Regions from separate parts of the Kitasatospora sp. NPDC054939 genome, predicted to be linked through region 4. Evidence: predicted binding sites of a transcription regulator. Region 4 holds the regulator's gene; each other region holds the start of a gene.
The links. Region 4 encodes HrcA, which represses chaperone genes, less so after heat shock. Its sites were predicted from a motif close to TTNGCACTCNGNNNNNCNGAGTGCNAA; they were not measured.

Region 1 (5,692 bases), on a different contig from region 4:
CGCCAACGTCGACGCGCTGGTGATGCGCCTCGACCGTCCGAGCAGTGACCCGAAGGACCTGAAGGAAGACCGCCATGGCTGACGAACCGCTCGTCCTCGGCATCGAGACCTCCTGCGACGAGACCGGGGTCGGCATCGTCCGCGGCACCACGCTGCTCGCCGACGCGGTCGCCTCCAGCGTCAACGACCACGCCCGGTTCGGCGGCGTGGTGCCCGAGATCGCCAGCCGGGCGCACCTGGAGGCGATGGTGCCGACCATCCAGCGGGCGCTGGACACGGCCGGCGTGAAGGCGAGCGACCTGGACGGCATCGCCGTCACGGCCGGCCCCGGCCTGGCCGGCGCGCTGCTGGTCGGCGTCAGCGCGGCGAAGGCGTACGCCTGGGCGCTGGACAAGCCGCTGTACGGGGTCAACCACCTCGCCTCGCACATCTGCGTGGACCAGCTGGAGCACGGCCGGCTGCCCTCGCCCACGATGGCGCTGCTGGTCTCCGGCGGGCACTCCTCGCTGCTGCTCAGCGAGGACATCACCACCGACGTCCGCCCGCTCGGCGCGACCATCGACGACGCGGCCGGCGAGGCCTTCGACAAGGTCGCCCGGGTCCTCGGCCTGGGCTTCCCCGGCGGCCCGGTGGTCGACCGCACCGCCCGCGAGGGCGACCCGAAGGCGATCGCCTTCCCGCGCGGCCTGAGCGGCCCGAAGGACCCGGCGTACGACTTCTCCTTCTCCGGCCTGAAGACCGCCGTCGCCCGCTGGGTGGAGGCCAAGCGGCGGGCCGGCGAGACGGTGCCGATCGCCGACGTGGCCGCGTCCTTCCAGGAGGCGGTGACCGACGTGCTGACCCGCAAGGCCGTCAAGGCGTGCAAGGACAACGGCGTCGACCACCTGATGATCGGCGGCGGCGTGGCGGCCAACTCGCGGCTGCGCGAGATGGCCCGGCAGCGCTGCGACCGGGCGGGCATCCGGTTGCGGGTGCCGCGGCCGGGCCTGTGCACCGACAACGGTGCGATGGTCGCCGCGCTCGGCTCCGAGATGGTCTGGCGCGACCGTGCGCCGTCCTCCTTCGACCTGTCCGCGGACTCCTCGCTGCCCGTCACCGACGTGCACGTGCCGCACACCGACCTGCACGGGCAGGCGTACGAGGCGCTGGGCGGCGCCCGGTGACCACCACCGCCGCGATGTGGGAGGCCCGCGCGGCCGACGGGCGCGGCGGTGAACTGGCCGCCTGGGTCCGCACGGTGGCGCTGCCCGCGCTGCGCGGCTCGGCCGGGCTGGAGCGCACCGAGCTGTTCGGCGCGGCCGGCGAGCGGGTGCTGCTGATCACCTGGTGGTCCGGCGAGCCGGTGCCGGTGGCCGAGCCGCCGGCCGAGCTGCTGGGCCGTCCGGTGCACCGCTGGTCCTTCGTCAGCGAGCATCTGGAGTAGATCCGTTCGGGTACGCGCCGCCGCGCCGGGGCCCGGGTCGGGAACCGAACACCCTGCCGTTACCGTGATCAGCTGAGGATCAGCTGAACGGCAGCGGGGAGCGCGGCGCGGTGAGGACGTACGGGCGGGGCAGGGCCAAGGCGTGCGCGGCGGGGGCCCTGGCCCTGCTGACGGCGGTCACCGGCTGCGGCGGCGGGGACTCGCCCGCACCGCGGGCCACCGCCGCACCGACCACCGCGGCCGCGGGCACCCCGGCCCCCGCCCCGGGCTCCGCCGACCGGGCCACCGGCACTCCGGCCGCCCCGCCCGCCGCCGCCGACGCGGCGGCCTGGGCCAAGTGGAACCTCAAGCCGCTGCCGCCGGCCCCGCCCGCCCCGGCCGACAAGCCGGTCAAGCTCCCCGGGAGCGGGCCGGTACCGGTCTTCAGCGACGTCCCGACCACCGACCGGGTCGTCTTCATCACCATCGACGACGGCGCCGAGAAGGACCCGAGGTTCGTCGAGATGCTGACCGACCTCAAGGTGCCGGTCTCGCTGTTCCTGACCCGCGACATCGTCAAGGACGACTACGGGTACTTCAAGCGGCTCCAGGCGCTCGGCAACCGCGTCCACAACCACACCACCGCGCACGCCCAGCTCAGCAGGGTCCCGGCGGAGCGGCAGCGGGCCGAGGTCTGCGACGCCCAGAGCGCGCTGACCCGGGAGTACGGCACCGCGCCGCTGCTGTTCCGCCCGCCGTACGGGGACGGCGCGCACACCCCGCAGCTCAACGCCACCGTGCAGCAGTGCGGGCCGCGGGCGATCGTGCTCTGGCGCGAGTCGATGCAGATCCACGACATGCAGTACCAGGCGGCCGACAAGAAGCTGAAGCCCGGGGACATCGTCCTCGCGCACTTCCGCGGCCCCAAGGACCTCAAGGGCGCGACGATGACGCAGATGTTCGGCGAGCTGCTGGCCCGGATCCAGGAGCAGGGCTTCGCGGTGGCCCGCCTGGAGGACTACCTCCAGGCCCCGGCGGGCTGATCCCCGGCCGACTGCTCCCCGGTCGGCCGATTCCCGGCCGTGACCGGCCGGCCGAGCATCATCAGCGGCCCGTGGTCGGTGCGGCTGAGGATCACCGTGACGCTGTTCGGACCGCTCGGCTTCAGCTGGCGGCGCAGCTCCTCCGGGGTGATCGCCATCCCGCGCTTCTTGATCACCACCGTGCCGACCTGCCGCTCGCGCAGCAGCGCCTTGAGCTTCTTGATGTGGAACGGCAGCACGTCGGTCAGCTCGAAGGCGTGCGCGTACGGCGTGGCGACCAGCTCGTCCGAGGTCAGGTAGGCGATCTTCGGGTCGATCAGGCGCCCGTTCACCTGCTCGGCGACCTCGGCGACCAGGTGCGCCCGGATCACCGCGCCGTCCGGCTCGTAGAGGTAGCGGCCGACCGGGCCCGCCGCCGGGTCGGGCAGGTTGCCGCCGGTGAGCGAGGCGCCGTGTGGCAGCAGGGTGGCGCGGTGCGGGTGGGCGGCCTCCGTCCCGAACCAGAGCACCGCCTCCTTGACGTCCCCGTGGTCGGAGACCCACTCGGCCTCGGCGTCCGCCGGCACCGCCTCGTGCGGGATCCCGGGGGCCACCTTCAGGGCGCCGATCGGCGTGCGGCGGCCCGCCTCCACCGCCCAGGACAGCGGCGGGGTGTACGCCTCCGGGTCGAACACCCGGCCGCGGGCGGTGCGCCGCGCCGGGTCGGTGAAGACCGCGTCGAAGCCGGTGACGTCCACGTCGGCGACGTCCGCGCAGCGCACCTCGACCAGGTCCGCCAGGCCGAGCGCGGCGGCGTTCGCGGCGGTGGCCGCGCACGCGGCCGGGTCGCGGTCCACGGCGAGCACCCGGATGCCGGCCCGGGCCAGCGCCAGCACGTCGCCGCCGATCCCGCAGCAGAGGTCGGCAAGCCGCCGGACGCCCAGCTCGGCGAAGCGGCGGGCGCGCCACTCGGCGACGCTGCGCCGGGTCGACTGCTCGACGCCGTTGGGCGTGAAGTACATCAGGTCGGCGTCCGCGCCGAACTTGGCCCGGGCCCGCTGCCGTAGCCGGGCCTGCCCGAAGGCGGCGGAGACCAGCTCGGCCGGGTGCTCCCGGCGCAGCCGGGTGGCGAGCGCCAGCTCCTCCTCGGGGGCGAACTCGCGCAGTTCGGCGAGGAGGGCTTGACCCTCGGGGGTCAGCAGGGGCTGCAGGTGATCGGTCTCCACCCGGCCATTCTCCCGCGCCCGGGGCGGGTGTCAGGCCAGCTGGAACCAGCCCACCGAGGCGAACGGGGAGAGCGCCGCGACCAGCGGCAGCAGCCGGTAGCCGGACCGCGCGCCGCGCACCGCGACCAGCACGGCCGGGGCCAGCGCCAGCACCACGCCGACCAGGCCGATCACCAGGACCGCGGGGCCGGCGTCGCTCAGCGCCGCGCCGAACATCAGGGCGAAGGAGCCGAACGCGACGAGGGCGGTGGCACCGGTGAGCAGCGGCAGGGCGATCAGCGAGAGCAGCAGGTCGTGCCGCCGGCTGGGGTCGGTGGGTGCGGCGGGGAAGGTCATGGCACGAGTGTGCGGCGCGGCCCGGGGCTCGCACATGAGTACGGCTACTCAGCCGATCCGTGGGGGACACCGGCCGCGCCGTTGGCACTCTGGTTGACTGAGTGCTAACCGCGGCCTATGGTCGTGCCTAGCACTCTCCACCTGGAGAGTGCTAACGCGATGACGCGTGTCTGACCCCCGCGACGGCAGGCCCGCAGGTTCGCCCCTACCCGTATGAAAGCCCCGTAATCTCCGAAGGGGAGCTCGGACGTGACCACCAGCAGCAAGGTTGCCATCAAGCCGCTTGAGGACCGCATCGTGGTCCAGCCGCTCGACGCCGAGACGACCACGGCCTCCGGCCTGGTCATCCCGGACACCGCCAAGGAGAAGCCCCAGGAGGGCGTCGTCCTGGCCGTCGGCCCGGGTCGCTTCGAGGACGGCCAGCGTCTGCCGCTCGACGTCGCCGTCGGTGACATCGTCCTGTACTCGAAGTACGGCGGCACCGAGGTGAAGTACCAGGGCGAGGAGTACCTCGTCCTCTCGGCCCGCGACGTCCTCGCGATCATCGAGAAGTAAAGACGTCCCAGCCCGCCCCGGATCCGTGTCCCAAGTGACAGGGGCCCGGGGCGTGGTTGTTGGTTCACGTGACGACTCCGCGGCCGCCCGGACGGCCGCGACCCCGAGGGAATAGGGAACATGGCGAAGATCCTGCAGTTCGACGAGGACGCCCGCCGCTCGCTGGAGCGCGGTGTCAACAAGCTGGCCGACACCGTCAAGGTGACCATCGGCCCCAAGGGCCGCAACGTCGTCATCGACAAGAAGTTCGGCGCCCCCACCATCACCAACGACGGTGTGACCATCGCGCGCGAGGTCGAGCTCGACGACCCGTACGAGAACCTCGGCGCGCAGCTGGTCAAGGAGGTCGCCACCAAGACCAACGACGTCGCGGGTGACGGCACCACCACCGCCACCGTGCTGGCCCAGGCCCTGGTCAACGAGGGCCTGCGCAACGTCGCCGCCGGCGCCGGCCCGGCCGCCCTGAAGAAGGGCATCGACAAGGCCGTCGCCGCCGTCTCCGAGCACCTGCTGTCGATCGCCCGCGAGATCGAGGGCAAGGACGACGTCGCCGCCGTCGCCACCCTGTCCGCCCAGGACACCCAGGTCGGCGAGCTGATCGCCGAGGCGATCGACAAGGTCGGCAAGGACGGTGTCATCACCGTCGAGGAGTCGAACACCTTCGGCGTGGAGCTGGACTTCACCGAGGGCATGCAGTTCGACAAGGGCTACCTCTCGCCGTACTTCGTCACCGACGCCGAGCGTCAGGAGGCGGTCCTGGAGGACCCGTACATCCTGATCAACCAGGGCAAGATCTCCTCCATCCAGGAGCTGCTGCCGCTGCTGGAGAAGATCCTCCAGGGCGGTGCCTCCAAGCCGCTGCTGATCATCGCCGAGGACGTCGACGGCGAGGCGCTGTCCACCCTCGTGGTGAACAAGATCCGCGGCACCTTCAACGCCGTGGCCGTCAAGGCCCCGGGCTTCGGCGACCGCCGCAAGGCGATCCTCGGCGACCTGGCCACCCTGACCGGTGCCACCGTCATCTCCGAGGAGGTCGGCCTCAAGCTCGACCAGGCCGGTCTGGACGTGCTGGGCACCGCCCGCCGCGTGACCATCACCAAGGACGACACCACGGTCGTCGACGGTGCCGGTGACAGCGAGGCCGTGGCCGG
Region 2 (5,692 bases), on a different contig from region 4:
CCTGCTCCAGGGCCCGACCCTGCCCTTCGTCGCCAAGTGGCTGCGGATCTCCGAGGGGTCGATGGGCCAGGACCTCGGCATCGAGTCGGCCCCGCTGGAGAAGCTGCACGGCCACCTGCTGTCGGTGGCGCTCTCGCCGAACTCGCGGATGTCCGGCGTCGAGATCGGCGAGCTGCGGCTGCCGACCGGCGCGGCGGTGACCCTGGTGGTGCGCGAGGGCAGCAGCTTCGTCCCCGACCGGGCCACCGTGCTGCGCGGCGGCGACGAGCTGCTGGTGGTCACCACCGACGAGGTCAGCGAGGCGGCCGAGCGCAGGCTGCGCGCGGTCGACAAGGGCGGCAAGCTCGCCGACTGGCTGCACGGACGACAGATCTGAGGGCTTCACCTGCCGTTCGCCTTGAATAAAGAGGACAGGTTTGGCATCTACCTGTATTGTTGGGGGAAGCGCGACATCTACGCGCGTATAAGTATGATGGTTGAGACACCCCCAACATCTGCCTGAAGCAGAGTTGGCGCGACCGCTCGGCGGCTGCGGCCCGGCCCACGGCAACCCTCGCCGGCCAGGCCCGGTATCTACCCCGGTCGACGCGCGAGAGGACGACTCTCGGCGCCGTCGGGGCCACCCCTTGCCCCACTGCGCTACCAGGCAGCAGGAAGGACCGACCGTGACGGCCCGCCGAACGGTCGACAACGCCGCGGTCGAGAGCACCGCGGTCAAGGGCGCTGCGCTCCGGGGCACTGCGGCTGCGGCCCGTGCCACCGGCGCGAGCGATGCCCCCGAACAGCCCGGCACGCCCGCGCGCGTCGGGTACGGGGCGCTGCTGAGCACACCCGGAGCCTGGACGTTCCTGGCGCCCGCCTTCGCGGCCCGGCTGCCCTACGCGATGCTCAGCCTGGGCATCGTCCTGCTGGTCCTGGACACCCACGGCTCATACGGCACGGCCGGCGCCGTCGCGGCGGTCTCCGCCGTCGCCCAGGCGTTCATCGGCCCGCAGACCGGCCGGCTCGCCGACCGCTACGGGCAGGCCGCCGTCCTGGTACCCAGCGTCGTCGTGCACGCGCTGTCGGTCGGCGCGCTGATCGCCCTGGCCCTCGGCCACGCGCCGGTGTGGAGCCTGTTCCTGGCTGCGGCCCCGGCCGGCGCCAGCGTGCCGCAGATCGGCGCCATGGTCCGGGCCCGCTGGGTGGCCAAGCTGTCCTCGCCGTCCGGCTCCTCCTCTCCGATGCTGAACACCGCGTTCGCCTTCGAGTCCGTGACCGACGAGTTCACCTTCGTCATCGGCCCGGTGCTCGCCACCGCCATCGCCACCACGGTCAACCCCTCCGCCGGACTGATCGCCGAGGCCGCGCTCACCGTCGTCGGCGGGCTCGCCTTCGCCGCCCAGCGGCGCACCGCCCCCGCCCGGCACCCGCACAGCGCCGGCACCCGCCGCGCCTCCGCCCTCGCCTCCCCCGGCGTCCGGCTGCTGGCCGGCTCGTTCCTCGGCGTCGGCACCGTCTTCGGCGCCATGCAGGTCTCCGTCACCGCGTTCTCCAAGGCCGCCGGGCAGCCCGGTGCGAACGGCATCGTGTACGGCATCTTCGCCGGCGGTTCCATGCTGGCCGGCGTGCTGTACGGCATGATCGCCTGGCGCCGCACCGCCCGCTCCCGGATGCTCGGCAGCTACGCGCTGCTGGTGATCGGCTGCTCGACCCTCTGGGCGATGCCCAACCTGACCACGCTGGCCGTCGCCGGACTGGTCTGCGGCCTCGCCATCGCGCCCACCCTGATCACCGGGTACACCCTGGTCGAGACGCTCGTCGCGGACGGCGCCAAGACCGAGGCCTTCACCTGGCTGACCGGCGCCATCGGGCTCGGCCTGGCGGCCGGTTCCACCGTGGCCGGGCAGCTGATCGACGGCTTCGGGACGTGGGCCGGGTTCCTGGTGCCGGTCGCCGGCTCCGGGCTCGGGCTGATCGCCCTGGTCCTGCTGCGCCACCTCCTCGTGGCGCCGCGCACCGAACCGGCCGCGACCGCCGCCGGGGCCTGGGCGTCGACCGGCGCCGCCGTCCCCGCCGCGGGGACGGTTCCGGCCGCGGCCCTCGGCACGGACGGCCCGGGTGCGAGTGGTCCTGCTGCGGGCGGTCCGGAGCGGGCCGGTGCGGGGCGGTTGGTGGCCGCCGGGCGGGGGTGACGGACGGTGCTGCGGCGGCCCTCCGGCCGCCGCAGGGCCGATCCCCCGTCCCATCTCACACCTGAGTCGCTGGACTGACGCAGCGGAATGCCGCATCATTGACCATCGTTAGCACTCATCAGGCGAGAGTGCCAGGAGGAAGACAAGTGCCCACGTACCAGTACCAGTGCACCGAGTGCGGCAACGGCCTGGAGGCGGTGCAGAAGTTCACCGACGAGGCGCTGACCACGTGCCCCGACTGCCAGGGGAAGCTCCGCAAGATCTTCTCGGCCGTAGGTGTCGTGTTCAAGGGCTCCGGCTTCTACCGCACGGACAGCCGCTCCTCCTCCAGCAGCTCGGTGGGCTCGGGTTCGTCGTCGGCATCGTCGTCGCCCTCCTCGTCGTCCTCCTCCTCGGGCGGCACCGGCAGCTCGGGCGGCAGCTCGACCCCCGCCGCCAGCTCCGCCCCGGCGGCTGCCAACTAGTCGAGCCGGTCTCCGGCCCGCCCCGCGGGCCGTCCCCGGTCCAGGCTTTCGAAAGGCCCGGTCACCAGCGTCGCGACGCGGTGGCCGGGCCTTTCGCCTGCCCCGAAACACCCACCCGCCAACCCCGGTTCACTCGCGCGGGTGTACGAAGTTCTCCACAGGGCCGGCTTTTCCACAGGAACCGGATACGGGCTTTCCCCGCTCACCGGGCGGCGGCAGAGTGTGCGCCATGAGGACCCACTCCACGCACTCCGAGCACCTCCCCCGTCCGGCCTCCTCCGGCGCCGGGGACACCGGCGTCCCGGCGCCCGCCCCGGCCGTACCGCCGCGCCACGAGCTGCCGCAGTTCCCGCCGATCCGGGCCGGCTGCACCCGGCGCCACCGGCTCCGCCGGACCGTGCGCGGGCCCGGGATGCTGCTGGCCGCGGGCCTGCTCCTGGCCGGCGCCGCACTCGTCGCGGAGCCCCGGCAAGCGGGGCTGCCACCGCCCGCGGCGGCGCCCGCCCACCGAACGGGTTGTCAATCCGGCGATCCCGGAGATCACCCGTGACCTACTGACGACTTCGTCGTTCACGCGGCATGAAGGGCTTCAAGGAATTCCTGCTGCGCGGAAACGTCGTCGAACTGGCCGTTGCCGTCGTCATCGGTGCGGCTTTCACCAATATCGTCAACGCCTTCGTGAGGGGCGTGATCAATCCGATCGTCGGCCTTTTCGGAGCCAAGGATCTGGCCTCCTACAGCTCCTGCCTCAAGGGCCCCTGCGAGGTCGACGCGTCCGGGGAGGTCACCTCCGGCATCTTCATCCTCTGGGGCTCCGTGCTCAGCGCGGCGCTGCAGTTCCTGATCACCGCAGCCGTCGTCTACTTCTGCCTGATCCTGCCGATGACCAGGTTCACCGCCAAGCGCAAGACCCTCGCCGAGACCCAGGCCGAGGCGGAGGAGAAGGAGGTCGTCCTGCTCACCGAGATCCGGGACGCCCTGGTCGCCCGGCGCTGAGCCGACCGGGACGACCCCGACCCGCCCTCAGCCGCCGTGGTGCGGCGGGCGCTGGCTCAGGTACCAGTCCAGCCCCCGCCCACTGCTCGACCCACCCGGGCGCTCACCCCAGCCGCTGTCGGTGTCGTCCCGGGACTGCTGGTCCAGCGGGTCCCCGAAGACCAACCGGGCCTTCCGGGCGGCCGCCGCCCGCTCGGCATCCGGGGCGGGGCCGCTGCCGCCCGGCGCCACCCGCCCGTCCGATTCCTGCCCGCCCGATTCCTGCCCGCCCGACGCGTGTCCGCCCGGTTCCTGTCCGTCCGTTCCCTGCCCGTCCGACTTCTGTCCGACCGGCTCGTGCCCGTCAGCTGCCCGCTCGACCGGTTCCTGCTCGCTCACCGACCCGTTTCCCTTCGCCTTCGATCGCATGTCCGCCGCCGCCACTTGTCCGAAATCATCTCTTGCCCGAAGTCCGGTCCACCCCCCGGCACTCCCCGCTCCGGGCCGGCCACGACCCGCCACCACCCCGCCCCGCCGTCGACGAAAGCGCGGAAGCCCGGGTGCGGAGCGCTCCGCACCCGGGCCCAGCGGGGCCTCCGGTCCCAGGACCGGTCAGGCCGCTTCGAAGCCGGCGTGGTCGGCGATCCGCTTCAGCTCGGCCAGCGCATGCTTCTCGATCTGGCGGATCCGCTCACGGGTCAGCCCGTGCTGCTTGCCCACCTCGGTCAGGGTGCGCTCGCGGCCGTCCTCCATTCCGTACCGCGACCGGATGATCGAAGCCGTACGGTCGTCCAGCCGCCCGATCAGATCGTCCAGCTCCTCTCGGCGAAGCATGACCATCACCGCGTCCTCCGGGGAGGTCGCCCCGGTGTCCTCGACGAGGTCGCCGAACTGGGTCTCGCCCTCGTCGTCGACCGACATGTTAAGGCTGACCGGGTCACGCGCCCAGTCCAGCACGTCCTTGATGCGGGTCTCGGTGGTGTCCAGCTCGGCGGCGATCTCGGCGGGCTCGGGCTCGCGGCCCAGCTCCTTGGACTTCTCGCGCTGCACGCGCCGGATCCGGCCCAGCTCCTCCACCAGGTGGACGGGCAGCCGGATGGTGCGCGACTGGTCGGCGATCGACCGGGTGATCGCCTGCCGGATCCACCAGGTCGCGTAGGTGGAGAACTTGAAGCCCTTGGCGTAGTCGAACTTCTCGACCGCCCTGACCAGGCCCGCGTTGCCCTCCTGGATGAGGTCCAGCAGGGGCAGGCCGCTGCGCGGGTAACGGCGGGCGACCGCCACCACGAGACGAAGGTTCGACCGGATGAAGACGTCCTTGGCGCGCTCGGCGTCCTCGGCTATTGCTTCCAGCTCCTCGCGCTGCACGCCCTGGGGCAGTTCGTCCCCTTCCAGCAGGTGCTGGGCGTACACGCCGGCCTCGATCCGCAGCGAGAGCTCGACCTCCTCGGCGGCATCGAGCAGGGGCGTCCTGGCGATCTCGTCGAGGTACATACCGACCAGGTCGCGGTCGGCCTCAAGGTTGGTCGGGCGGGCCGCGCGAGTCCGGTCGGCCCTGTCGCGAACGACGGCACGGGTGGCCATGCTTGCTCCCTTTCGCTGGTGTTGCCGAGGTCTGCCTGCCTGCCCGCAAGGGCAAGAAGTGCGGGCCCCGCGGGGCTCACACGTAACGATCCAACGAACAGAATCCGGACAACATTCCCAAGTCACTCAGATTCTTCCAGCGATGCAGTATCCTGCCCGTTTTCACCCCCGTTGCGGACGGAGCGTGACCGGAGCTGCACTCCTCGTGCCATCGGGGCGCCCGCTTCCGACCGGGCGGCCGGCCCGCTCCGCCGACGCCCGCGCGGCCGGCCCCTCCCGGCTCCGCAGCCACTCCCCTGCAGTCGAAACCCCCGGGACGCGGCCGACGTTCCCGGCATCCGCAGATCCTCCGCACAAAAGATGCCAAATCGCTATCAGCCCACCGTCCGATCCCCACGACCCACGGGGAAGGTGTCAGCCATGCACCTGACCAACAGCGCGCCCACCATCACCAGGCGTGACCGCTGCCTCCTGCGGTACGCGGCGCTGTCGGCC
Region 3 (5,692 bases), on a different contig from region 4:
GTCGCTGGCCATCGGCAACCCGGCCGACGGCCCGTACGTGCTGGACATCGCCCGCCGCACCGGCGGCGCCGTCGAGGACGTCACCGACGCCGAGGTGGTGGCCGCGATCAAGCTGCTGGCCCGCACCGAGGGCATCTTCGCCGAGACCGCCGGCGGGGTGACCGTCGGCGTGCTGAAGAAGCTGGTCGAGACCGGTCAGCTGGACCCGGCCAAGGAGACCGTCGCGATCAACACCGGCGACGGCCTGAAGACCCTGGACGCCGTCTCCGACGCCGGGATGACCGCCGTCATCCGGCCCACCCTGGACGCCTTCCGCGCGGCCGGCCTCGCCTCCGCCTGACCCGCCCCCCACCCGCCGCTCAGCCCCGCTAGGAGAGCCACGTCATGAGCGCCAACGTCCGCATCCCCACCATCCTGCGCACCTACACCGGCGGTGCCGCCGAGGTCACCGCCGAGGGCGCCACCCTCGCCGAGGTCGTCGCCGACCTGGAGAAGAACCACGCGGGCATCGCCGCCCGCCTCCTGGACGACACCGGCAAGCTGCGCCGCTTCGTGAACGTGTACGTCAACGACGACGACGTGCGCTTCGCCGAGGGCCTGGCCACGGAGATCAAGGACGGCGCGAACGTGTCGATCATCCCGGCGGTGGCCGGCGGCTGCTGAGCCCCGGCGCGCCCGCGCGCTTCCGCGCGCCGGCCCTTGTATGCGCACCGGCCCTTGCATGCGCACCGGCTTCCGTGCCGCGGCGCGGAAGGCCACTTCGGCGGCGAGCCGCCTCACCCGTTCGGAATTCGGTTCTGTGCGGGGGAGGCGGCTCGCCGCCGTATTGCGGCGGGAATATTTGTCGCCCGAGTCGGAGTAGAGTTTCGCTCAACGGGGAACGGGGTGCGCCCGCCGCCGTCCGGCGACTGAGACCGCAGTCCTCGCGGGCGGTGAAACATGTCAGGCGGATGTCAGAATTCCCGAGGAGATTTTGGGTAATTCGTCCGCCATGTCCGGCGTGGAATGCCGACTTCCTTCCCTTTTGGTCCGACCTGTCCCTTGCGGGGGCGAGGGAATTCCCGTCCGTTGGCCCTGTTGCAGAGGGCGTCTATCCGGATACATTCAGCCGCGGTCGACGCAATCGCCCGTTCATCGGAGTCCGTCCGGGGGTCCGGTTGGGGGATTGCGGCGCGCACGGCTGCGCCCAGGGGGGGTCCCCGGGCAGGCCGCAACCAGACCCGGGCCCGCAGACCTGCGGGCGCGTGAAGGGCCAGCACAGCACTAGGGGAGTTCGGAATGGCTCAGGGCACCGTCAAGTGGTTCAACGCGGAGAAGGGCTACGGCTTCATCGCGGTCGACGGTGGTGCGGACGTCTTCGTCCACTACAGCGCGATCCAGATGGATGGCTACCGCACCCTTGAGGAGGGCCAGCGGGTCGAGTTCGAGATCTCCCAGGGACAGAAGGGCCCGCAGGCGGACATGGTCCGCGCGGCGGTCTGACCCTTCCGGCTCCCGGGAGTCCGGCTCGGCCTTCGGCTGGTGGACCTCTCGCTTGCAACGGGCCCGCACGCATCGGCGTGCGGGCCCGTCGGCGTGTCCGGGGCCGGCGGGTGCGTTCCGCCCCGCAGGCGCGGCCGGTGCCGTCGGTGCCCGGCGCGGCTCGCGGGATGCCCGGTTGGGCTTGCACTCACCCACCCAGAGTGCTAATCATTGGCGTTAGCACTCACAGCGTGAGAGTGACAGCGGACCGGGTCGGTGAGGCCCCCGGGAGCGGTAGGGGAAGGGACCCCCGCACACCAGGGCCGTCCGTCGCGGGCACCCCTTGGTCCGAGCAGTCGACCGTGTCCCGGAGGACCACTTCAGATGGCCAAGATCATCGCCTTTGATGAGGAAGCTCGCCGCGGCCTTGAGCGTGGCATGAACCAGCTCGCCGACGCAGTGAAGGTCACGCTCGGCCCCAAGGGTCGCAACGTCGTTCTGGAGAAGAAGTGGGGCGCCCCCACGATCACCAACGACGGTGTCTCCATCGCCAAGGAGATCGAGCTGGAGGACCCGTACGAGAAGATCGGTGCGGAGCTCGTCAAGGAGGTCGCCAAGAAGACGGACGACGTCGCGGGTGACGGCACCACCACCGCCACCGTGCTCGCCCAGGCGCTCGTCCGCGAGGGTCTGCGCAACGTCGCCGCCGGCGCCAACCCGATGGCCCTGAAGCGCGGCATCGAGAAGGCCGTCTCCGCGGTCTCCGACCAGCTGCTGGCCCAGGCCAAGGACGTGGAGACCAAGGAGCAGATCGCCTCCACCGCCTCCATCTCGGCCGCCGACACCCAGATCGGCGAGCTCATCGCCGAGGCCATGGACAAGGTCGGCAAGGAAGGCGTCATCACCGTCGAGGAGAGCAACACCTTCGGTCTGGAGCTTGAGCTCACCGAGGGCATGCGCTTCGACAAGGGCTACATCTCCGCCTACTTCGCGACCGACCTGGAGCGCATGGAGGCGACCTTCGAGGACCCGTACATCCTCATCGCCAACTCCAAGATCGGCTCGGTCAAGGACCTGCTCCCGCTGCTGGAGAAGGTCATGCAGAGCGGCAAGCCGCTCGTCATCATCGCCGAGGACGTCGAGGGCGAGGCCCTGTCGACCCTGGTCGTGAACAAGATCCGCGGCACCTTCAAGTCCGTCGCCGTCAAGGCCCCGGGCTTCGGCGACCGCCGCAAGGCCATGCTCGGCGACATCGCCATCCTCACCGGTGGCACCGTGATCTCCGAGGAGGTCGGCCTCAAGCTGGAGAACGCCGGCATCGACCTGCTGGGCACCGCCCGCAAGGTGGTCATCACCAAGGACGAGACCACCATCGTCGACGGTGGCGGTGACAGCGAGCAGGTCGCCGGCCGCGTGAACCAGATCCGTGCCGAGATCGAGAACAGCGACTCGGACTACGACCGCGAGAAGCTCCAGGAGCGCCTCGCCAAGCTGGCCGGCGGCGTGGCCGTCATCAAGGCCGGCGCGGCCACCGAGGTGGAGCTCAAGGAGCGCAAGCACCGCATCGAGGACGCCGTCCGCAACGCCAAGGCCGCCGTCGAGGAGGGCATCGTCGCCGGTGGTGGCGTCGCGCTGCTGCAGGCCGCTGTCGCCTTCGACAAGCTGGAGCTGGAGGGCGACGAGGCCACCGGTGCCAACATCGTCAAGGTCGCGCTGGAGGCCCCGATCAAGCAGATCGCGACCAACGCCGGCCTGGAGGGTGGCGTCGTGGTGGAGAAGGTGCGCAACCTCCCCGCCGGTCACGGCCTGAACGCCGCCACCAACGAGTACGTCGACCTGGTCGCCGAGGGCATCATCGACCCGGCCAAGGTCACCCGCTCCGCGCTGCAGAACGCCGCCTCCATCGCGGCGCTGTTCCTCACCACCGAGGCCGTCATCGCCGACAAGCCGGAGAAGGCCGCTGCGGCCGCCGGCGGCGGCATGCCGGGCGGTGACATGGACTTCTGATCCCTCGCCGGATCGGGCAGTCTTTCGCTCGCACGGGCGGTTCCCTTCGGGGAGCCGCCCGTGCGGCGTTTCCGGGTGCGGCGTAACGGGCGGGTTCGGGGGTCACAGGCGGGTGGGTGCGCGGGTGCGCGGGGCTCACGGGCTCAGGGGCTCAGGGGCTCGCCGGTGGGTGCGCGGGGCGGCCGGGTGCGGCGGCGGGGTTTGGGACAATGGGCGGATGGCTTCCCCTGACGACACCCCCGGCGGCGGCACGCCGTCCGGAGACACCCCCGCCGACGGCATCGAGGCCGCGCTGCACCACGCGCGGGCGCTGATCCTGGCCGACCTGACCGCCCGGGACGTGGCGGACGCCGCCGTGGTGTCCCTCGTGGAGCAGGCCGTGACGCACCGCCGCTGGTGGCTGGAGCAGTGGCCGGACGGCACCGAGTACGTGCTCGGGCTGGTCGCCCAGGACGTCCAGGACGCGCTGCTGGAGGGGTACGGCCGCTGGCCGCTGTGCACCGACTGTGCGGCCGACGGCGACCCGCACGCGCTGGGCGTGGAGCCCGAACTCGGGCCGGATCCGCACTGGGTGTGCGGCAAGGAGGGGCGGGTCGTCGCCCCCGTCGGCGGGCTGGCGTAACCCCGCTTCTCCCTGCGTTCGCGCAGTCCTCGCAGCCGCCGTACCCCTCGGGGTGCGGCGGCTTTCTGCTGCCTCTGCGCGGTGTGCGGGCTGGTCTGGGGCCAGGGTCGGGCGGGGGTCTTCTGCGGGTGTGCGGGCAGGTGCGGAGGCTGTCGTTTTCCAGTATATGTAGTCGAGCGACTTATGTCGTCCACTTGAGTCTCGCCCCGTGCCTCGGTATACATACTCGGTATGCAATGCGATGCGCACGACGTGCACCGCGATCGAGGGGGAGAGCCATGTCCCAGTCACAACCGGCCGCCGGGAGCGGCGCCGAGCCCGCCCTGCACCTGGAGGACGTCTCCCGGGTGCACGGGCAGGGCGCGTCCGAGGTGCACGCGCTGAGCGGGGTCGAACTGGCGGTGCGACCGGGGGAGTTCGTCGCCGTGATGGGGCCCTCCGGCTCCGGCAAGTCCACCCTGCTCGCGCTCGCCGGCGGCCTGGACACCCCGAGCGGGGGCCGGGTCCTGGTCGAGGGCACCCCGCTCGGCGGTCTGAGCCGCGGGCGGCTGGCCGCGGTCCGCCGGCGCGCCGTCGGCTACGTCTTCCAGGACTACAACCTGATCCCGGCGCTCACCGCAGCCGAGAACACCGCCCTGCCGCGCGAACTGGACGGCGTCTCCGGCCGGGTCGCCCGCCGGGAGGCCCTCGCCGCCCTGGAGGAGCTCGGCATCCTCGACCTCGCCGACCGCTTCCCCGACGAGATGTCCGGTGGCCAGCAGCAGCGGGTCGCCATCGCCCGCGCCCTGATCGGCGAGCGGCGGCTCGTCCTCGCCGACGAGCCGACCGGCGCCCTGGACTCGGCGGCCGGCGAGGCCGTCCTCGGGGTGCTGCGGGCCCGCTGCGACGCCGGTGCGGCCGCCATGATGGTCACCCACGAGGCCCGGCACGCCGTCTGGGCCGACCGGGTGGTGTTCCTGCGCGACGGCCGGATGGTCGACGAGGCCGCCGGCCAGCGCGAGGACACCCTGCTGCGGATCGCGGCCCGGCACGGCCGGACGGAGGCGGTCCGATGAGGCGCTCCGGGATGCAGGACGACCGGGCGCGGGGGCGGCGGGGCCTCGGCCTCCTCGGGAGGGTCCCGCTGCGGATCGCCCGTCGGGACGCCCTGCGCGCGAAGGGCCGCAGCGCCCTGATCATCGCCATGGTCGCGCTCCCCGTCCTCGGCGTCGCCGGGGCCGACGTGGTGCACCGCAGCAGCCGGCCCGCCCCCGCCGAACGGGTGGAGCGGCTGATGGGCGGCGCGGACGCGCTGATCAGCGCCCACCTGCCCGGCCGGGCCGTCGAGCAGGCGCCCTTCGCCGACGACGGCGCCGTGGTGCTCCCGCAGGCCGGGGGAGCGGCCACCCCCGAACAGCGCCGGGCCGCCGACACCGAACCGGCCGCCCTGGTCGCCGGGCTGCTGCCGCCCGGCACCGTCCTCACCGCCGCCCGGCCCGGTCCCGACGTCAGCGCCGGATCCCGCGCGGGGCTGCTGCGGACCGGGACGACCGAGGCCGACCTCACCGGGCCGCTCTGGTCCGGCCGGATCGTCCTGGTCGGCGGCCGCGCCCCCGCCGCGCC
Region 4 (5,692 bases):
GTCACTCCGGGGTGCTCACGAAGTCGATCAGTTCCTCGACGCGGCCGAGCAGGGCGGGTTCGAGGTCCTTGTAGGAGTCGACCGTGGCGAGGATGCGCTTCCAGGCGGCGGGGGTGTCGTCGGGCCAGCCGAGGCGGCGGCAGGTGCCGCGCTTCCAGTCCTCGCCGTACGGGACGTCCGGCCATCCTGGGATGCCGACCGAGGCGGGCTTCACGGCCTGCCAGACGTCGACGAAGGGGTGGCCGACCACCAGGACGTGCGCGCCGGTGACCCGGGCCGCGATGCGGTGCTCCTTGGTGCCCGGCAGCAGGTGGTCGACCAGCACGCCGAGGCGGCGGCCGGGCCCGGGGGCGAAGTCGGCGACGATCGCCGGCAGGTCGTCGACGCCCTCCAGGTACTCGACCACCACGCCCTCGATCCGCAGGTCGTCGCCCCAGACCCGCTCCACCAGCTCGGCGTCGTGCCGGCCCTCGACGTAGATCCGGGACTCACGGGCCACCCGGGCCCGGGCCCCGGGGACGGCGACCGAGCCGGAGGCCGTCCGGCCGGGGGCGCGGGAGGGGGCCGGGGCGGCCGGGCGGACCAGGGTGACCACCCGGCCCTCCAGCAGGAAGCCGCGCGGCACCAGCGGGAACACCCGGTGCGCCCCGAAGCGGTCCTCCAGGGTGACGGTGAACCCCTCGGCGGTCTTCTCGCAGCGCACCACCGCCCCGCAGAAGCCGGTCACCGCCTCCTCCACCACCAGGTCCCGCTCGGCGGGCACCTCGGGGGCGGGCTGCTGCCGCTTCCACGGCGGGGTGAGGTCGGGTCCGTACCGGCGGCTGTGCATGCCCCGGAGTCTAGGTCAGGGCCTACGGGGCGTCAGCCCGTGAACGGCGAGTCGACCACCAGGGCCTCGGCGATCCGTCCGCGCAGGGCGGTGGAGTGGCGTACCGTCAGCGGCTCGCCGCCGCGCTCCTCGCGCACGCCGCGGTCGGCGAGCACGTAGACCATGCGCAGGACGCGCAGCGTGTTGGAGACGTTCGCGGGGACGCCGGGGACCGCCGCGGAGGGGCGCCGCGGGGGCCGGGCGACGAGCGGATCGAGCCATTCCAGCGCCTGCCGCTCGGTCAGTTCCGGGCGGGTGAGGACCAGCGCGACGGCGCGGCCGAGGCGGTCGTCCTCCAGGGCGTCCAGGACGTGGTCGGTCGGCGCCAGCAGCCGGGCGGCGGCGAGCTCCAGCAGCGGGGCGGGGTCGTCGACCAGCGGGCTGCGGCCGAGGACGGCCAGCAGGTCGGCGCCGTGCGCGACCGCGTGCAGCCAGCCGAGCTGCGGGTCCCAGCCGCGCAGGTCGGTCTCGGCCGGGTACCAGCGGGCGAACGCCTCCAGCCAGGACGGGCGGTAGGCGCCGGCTCCGACCACCTCGGCGAGCACCAGCGGGGCGAAGGTGCGGGCCTGGATCTCGGGGTCGCCGAGCCGTTCGGCCAGCTCGTCGCCGAGGGCGAGCAGCTCGGCCGGGGCCAGTCGCGGCACCCAGCGGCAGAGCTGCTCGTAGGCGAGGAGGTCGCGGACCTCCGGGGCGGGGGAGCGCAGGGCGGCGCTCACGGCGGCGAGCAGCGCGGGGGTGGGCGCCGCGTCCTCGATCTCGTTCCAGTCGATGATCACGTGGGCGCACCCTAGGCGCCGCGCCGACCGGCGGGCCAGCGAATATCCGGGCCCGCCGCCGTGCCCGAGGCAGCGGCTCCCGGGTCACAGCCCCGGCGCGCCCCAGACCGGGAACCAGCGGCCGAGTTCCCCCTCGATCCGCAGGTCGTTGCCGAGCAGCGCCTTCACCTGCAGCTCCAGCGGGCTGTTGCGCCGCTCCCCGCCGCCGGGCTGCGGTGCGAACGGGTAGAACGTCCCGCGCTTGTACAGGTAGACCAGCGCCAGCGGCTGCCCGCCCGCGTCCCGGAAGCCGACCAGCGAGCAGAGCAGCTGCGGGCCGAAGCCGTTGGCCTCCAGCTCGCTGTTGACCGCGTGCAGGTCGTTGACCAGCTCCGGCAGTTCCTCGGGGGTGTGGCGGGCGAGCAGCCAGGAGTAGCCGTACGCGTCCTTGGACGCCTCGACGGGCACCCCGCCGCGGCCGGTGTCGGCGTCCAGCAGGGCCCGCACCTGCCGTTCCACCTCGCCGAACGCGCCGCCCTCGACGGCGGCGAAGCAGACCGAGCCGAGCCCGGTCGGGCGGAAGCCGGCCCCGGCCTCCAGGGTGAGCGCGGCCGAGGGGATGCCGAAGAGCCGGTCGAGGTCCGGCCGGACCGGCTTGGTCCGGCCGAACAGGGCGTCCAGGAAGCCCACGGTGGTCCTTCCCCGGGAGGATCAGTGCCCGAGCCGGGCGGAGATCCTCGCCAGCTGGTCGAGCCGCTGCTCCAGCGGCGGGTGGGTGGAGAGCAGGCGCGAGGCGGTGGCCTTCGGGCTCAGCGCCGGGGCGAACCAGAAGGCGTTGTACGGCTGCGCGCGGCGCAGGTCCTCGGTCGGGATCGCGGCGATCTGCCCGGTCACCTTGGTCAGCGCGGAGGCGAGCGCGCTGGGCTGTCCGGTGAGCTGGGCGGCGGCCCGGTCGGCGGCCAGCTCGCGGTAGCGGGAGAGCAGCCGGGTGAGCAGGAAGCTGATCGCGTACACCGCCATCGACACCAGCGGGACGACGATCGCCGCGATCGCCACGTTGGAGTCGTTGCTGTTGCGCCCGCTGTTCAGGAAGCCGCCGTACAGGGCGATCCGGGTCATCGCCCCGGCCAGCACGCCGAGGAAGCCGGCGACGGTCATCACGGCGACGTCCCGGTGGGCGACGTGCGACAGCTCGTGGGCGAGCACGCCCTCCAGTTCGGCCGGTTCCAGCCGGCGCAGCAGCCCGGTGGTGACGCAGACCACGGCCTTCTGCGGGTTGCGCCCGGTGGCGAAGGCGTTCGGCAGGTCGTTGTCGGCGACCGCGACCCGGGGCTTGGGCATGTCGGCGAGCGCGCAGAGCCGGTCGACGGTGCCGTGCAGCTGCGGGTACTGCTCGGGCGTGACCGGCCGGGCCCCCATGGCCTTCTCGGTGATCTTGTCGCTGAACCAGAACTGCGCGACGAACAGCCCGCCCGAGATCAGCACGATCAGCGGCCAGGCGCCGCGCAGCAGCACGATCAGCAGTCCGGTGAACCCGACGTACAGCAGGCCGATCACGAACATGGTGCCGACCATCCGGCCGGTCAGGCCGCGGTCGGGTGCGAAGCGGGTGTGGTGGCCCGAGGTCGACATCGCTGCTCCTCCGTTCGCCGTCCGTCTCCGATGCTGCCACCGCCGCGGTCGGCGCGCCGCCGACGGCACCGTCACCCGTGCGGCGTGCACCCGGCCGGGATGCGGGCAGGATCACCCCGGACTGGCCGTTCCTGCGGTCGGACCCGGGCCTTACACTGGCAGGTACGGTTTTGGCACTCGGCTGTTGCGAGTGCCAGGTCCGGGGCCTCTCGGAACGGCCCACAACACGTCATAACGGACAACGTGCGAAGACGGAGGTGCGTGCCCATGGCCGGTGAGGTCCGCCCGCTGGACGAACGCAAGCTCGCCGTGCTGCGCGCCATCGTCCAGGACTACGTGGGCACCGAGGAGCCGGTCGGCTCGAAGGCCCTGGTGGAACGGCACAACCTGGGGGTCTCCCCGGCGACCGTCCGCAACGACATGGCGGCGCTGGAGGAGGAGGGGTACATCCACCAGCCGCACACCAGTGCGGGCCGGATCCCCACCGACAAGGGCTACCGGCTGTTCGTGGACCGGCTCGCCGAGGTCAAGCCGATGAGCGCGCCCGAGCGCCGCGCCATCCGGCACTTCCTGGACGGCGCCGTCGACCTCGACGACGTGGTGGCCCGGACGGTCCGGCTGCTCGCGCAGCTGACCCGCCAGGTCGCCGTGGTGCAGTACCCCTCGCTGTCGCGCTCGACCGTGCGGCACATCGAGCTGGTGGCGCTCGCCCCGGCCAAGGTGATGCTGGTCCTGATCACCAACACCGGCCGGGTCGAGCAGCGGCTGGTCGACTGCCCGGGCACGGTCGGCGAGACCGTCCTGGCGGACCTGCGCTCGCGGGTCAACGCCCGGGCCGCCGGCCAGCGGCTGCCCGACGTGCCCGGTCTGCTGGAGGAACTCCCGGCCGGCTTCGAGCCGGCCGACCGGCCGACCGTCACCACGGTGCTGGCGACGCTCTTCGAGACCCTCGCCGAGCAGAGCGAGGAGCGGATCATGCTGGCCGGCACGGCCAACCTGACCCGCTTCGGCCACGACTTCCCGCTCACCATCCAGCCGGTGCTGGAGGCGCTGGAGGAGCAGGTCATCCTGCTCCGCCTCCTGGGTGAGACCGGGGACGCGGGGATGACGGTCCGGATCGGGCGGGAGAACGCCTACGAGGGGCTGAATTCCACCTCCGTCGTGTCGGTCGGCTACGGTTCGGGCGACGAGAGTGTGGCCAAACTGGGTGTGATCGGTCCGACCCGGATGGACTACCCGGGCACAATGGGGGCGGTGCGAGCGGTGGCACGGTACGTGGGCCAGATCCTGGCCGAGTCGTAGGGAACGGCCACCGTCACAGCAGGTGACGGCGGCCCCAGTCGCAAGCACTTCAACAGGCGGAACAAGCGGAGCATTTGGTGGCCACGGACTACTACGCGGTACTCGGCGTCCGACGGGATGCGGGGCAGGACGAGATCAAGAAGGCGTTCCGGCGCCTGGCACGCGAACTGCACCCGGACGTCAACCCGGACCCGAAGACGCAGGAGCGGTTCAAGGAGATCAACGCCGCCTACGAGGTGCTCTCCGATCCGCAGAAGCGCCAGGTCTACGACCTCGGCGGCGACCCGCTGTCGCCCAACGGCGGGGCCGGCGGCTTCGGCGCGGGCGCGGCCGGCTTCGGCTTCTCCGACATCATGGACGCCTTCTTCGGCGCCGCCTCCGGCCAGCGCGGCCCGCGCTCGCGCACCCGGCGCGGCCAGGACGCCATGATCCGCCTGGAGATCACCCTGGAGGAGGCCGCGTTCGGCACCACCAAGGAGCTCCAGGTCGACACCGCCGTCACCTGCACCACGTGCAGCGGCGAGGGCGCGGCCCCCGGCACCTCGGCGCAGACCTGTGACATGTGCCGCGGCAAGGGCGAGGTCTCCCAGGTCACCCGGTCCTTCCTGGGCCAGGTCATGACCTCCCGCCCCTGCCCGCAGTGCCAGGGCTTCGGCACCGTCGTGCCGACCCCGTGCCCCGAGTGCGCCGGCGACGGCCGGGTCCGCGCCCGCCGCACCCTGACCGTCAAGATCCCGGCCGGTGTCGACAACGGCACCCGCATCCAGCTGGCCGGCGAGGGCGAGGTCGGCCCCGGCGGCGGCCCGGCCGGCGACCTGTACGTCGAGATCGCCGAGACCACCCACCCGACCTTCCAGCGGCGCGGGGACGACCTGCACTGCACCGTCACCATCCCGATGACGGCAGCCTCGCTCGGCACCCAGGTGCCGCTGCAGACCCTGGACGGCCTGGAGGAGGTCGACATCCGGCCCGGCACCCAGTCCGGCCAGTCGATCCCGCTGCACGGCAGGGGCATCACCCACCTGCGCGGCGGCGGCCGGGGCGACCTGATAGTGCACGTCGAGGTGCAGACGCCCACCAAGCTCGACCCCGAGCAGGAGGAGCTGCTGCGCCGGCTCGCGGTGCTGCGCGGCGA

Region 1: a site for HrcA is predicted at 4,068-4,094, ahead of groES (co-chaperone GroES). Genes of this name have one in related genera too.
Region 2: a site for HrcA is predicted at 2,283-2,309, ahead of ACWGB8_RS03115 (FmdB family zinc ribbon protein). Genes of this name have one in related genera too.
Region 3: a site for HrcA is predicted at 1,663-1,689, ahead of groL (chaperonin GroEL). Genes of this name have one in related genera too.

Annotation. Positions count from the first base shown of each region.
Region 1 is NZ_JBSGXP010000081.1:24,841-30,532, forward strand. Features, by position in the region: gene rimI (ribosomal protein S18-alanine N-acetyltransferase) at 1-82, shown strand, start outside; gene tsaD (tRNA (adenosine(37)-N6)-threonylcarbamoyltransferase complex transferase subunit TsaD) at 75-1,163, shown strand; gene ACWGB8_RS22575 (hypothetical protein) at 1,160-1,423, shown strand; gene ACWGB8_RS22580 (polysaccharide deacetylase family protein) at 1,534-2,445, shown strand; gene ACWGB8_RS22585 (THUMP-like domain-containing protein) at 2,421-3,650, opposite strand; gene ACWGB8_RS22590 (hypothetical protein) at 3,681-3,986, opposite strand; gene groES (co-chaperone GroES) at 4,236-4,541, shown strand; gene groL (chaperonin GroEL) at 4,662-5,692, shown strand, end outside.
Region 2 is NZ_JBSGXP010000005.1:64,732-70,423, reverse strand. Features, by position in the region: gene ACWGB8_RS03125 (potassium/proton antiporter) at 1-376, shown strand, start outside; gene ACWGB8_RS03120 (MFS transporter) at 822-2,174, shown strand; gene ACWGB8_RS03115 (FmdB family zinc ribbon protein) at 2,321-2,638, shown strand; gene ACWGB8_RS03110 (hypothetical protein) at 2,868-3,188, shown strand; gene mscL (large conductance mechanosensitive channel protein MscL) at 3,218-3,634, shown strand; gene ACWGB8_RS03100 (hypothetical protein) at 3,662-4,012, opposite strand; gene ACWGB8_RS03095 (sigma-70 family RNA polymerase sigma factor) at 4,226-5,197, opposite strand; gene ACWGB8_RS03090 (phosphatase PAP2 family protein) at 5,618-5,692, shown strand, end outside.
Region 3 is NZ_JBSGXP010000015.1:42,820-48,511, reverse strand. Features, by position in the region: gene thrC (threonine synthase) at 1-340, shown strand, start outside; gene ACWGB8_RS06845 (MoaD/ThiS family protein) at 385-663, shown strand; gene ACWGB8_RS06840 (cold-shock protein) at 1,279-1,482, shown strand; gene groL (chaperonin GroEL) at 1,846-3,468, shown strand; gene ACWGB8_RS06830 (hypothetical protein) at 3,686-4,090, shown strand; gene ACWGB8_RS06825 (ABC transporter ATP-binding protein) at 4,369-5,145, shown strand; gene ACWGB8_RS06820 (FtsX-like permease family protein) at 5,142-5,692, shown strand, end outside.
Region 4 is NZ_JBSGXP010000053.1:43,872-49,563, forward strand. Features, by position in the region: gene ACWGB8_RS17415 (DUF3097 domain-containing protein) at 2-829, opposite strand; gene ACWGB8_RS17420 (DUF2785 domain-containing protein) at 862-1,644, opposite strand; gene pspAB (PspA-associated protein PspAB) at 1,729-2,313, opposite strand; gene htpX (zinc metalloprotease HtpX) at 2,335-3,255, opposite strand; gene hrcA (heat-inducible transcriptional repressor HrcA) at 3,523-4,557, shown strand; gene dnaJ (molecular chaperone DnaJ) at 4,635-5,692, shown strand, end outside.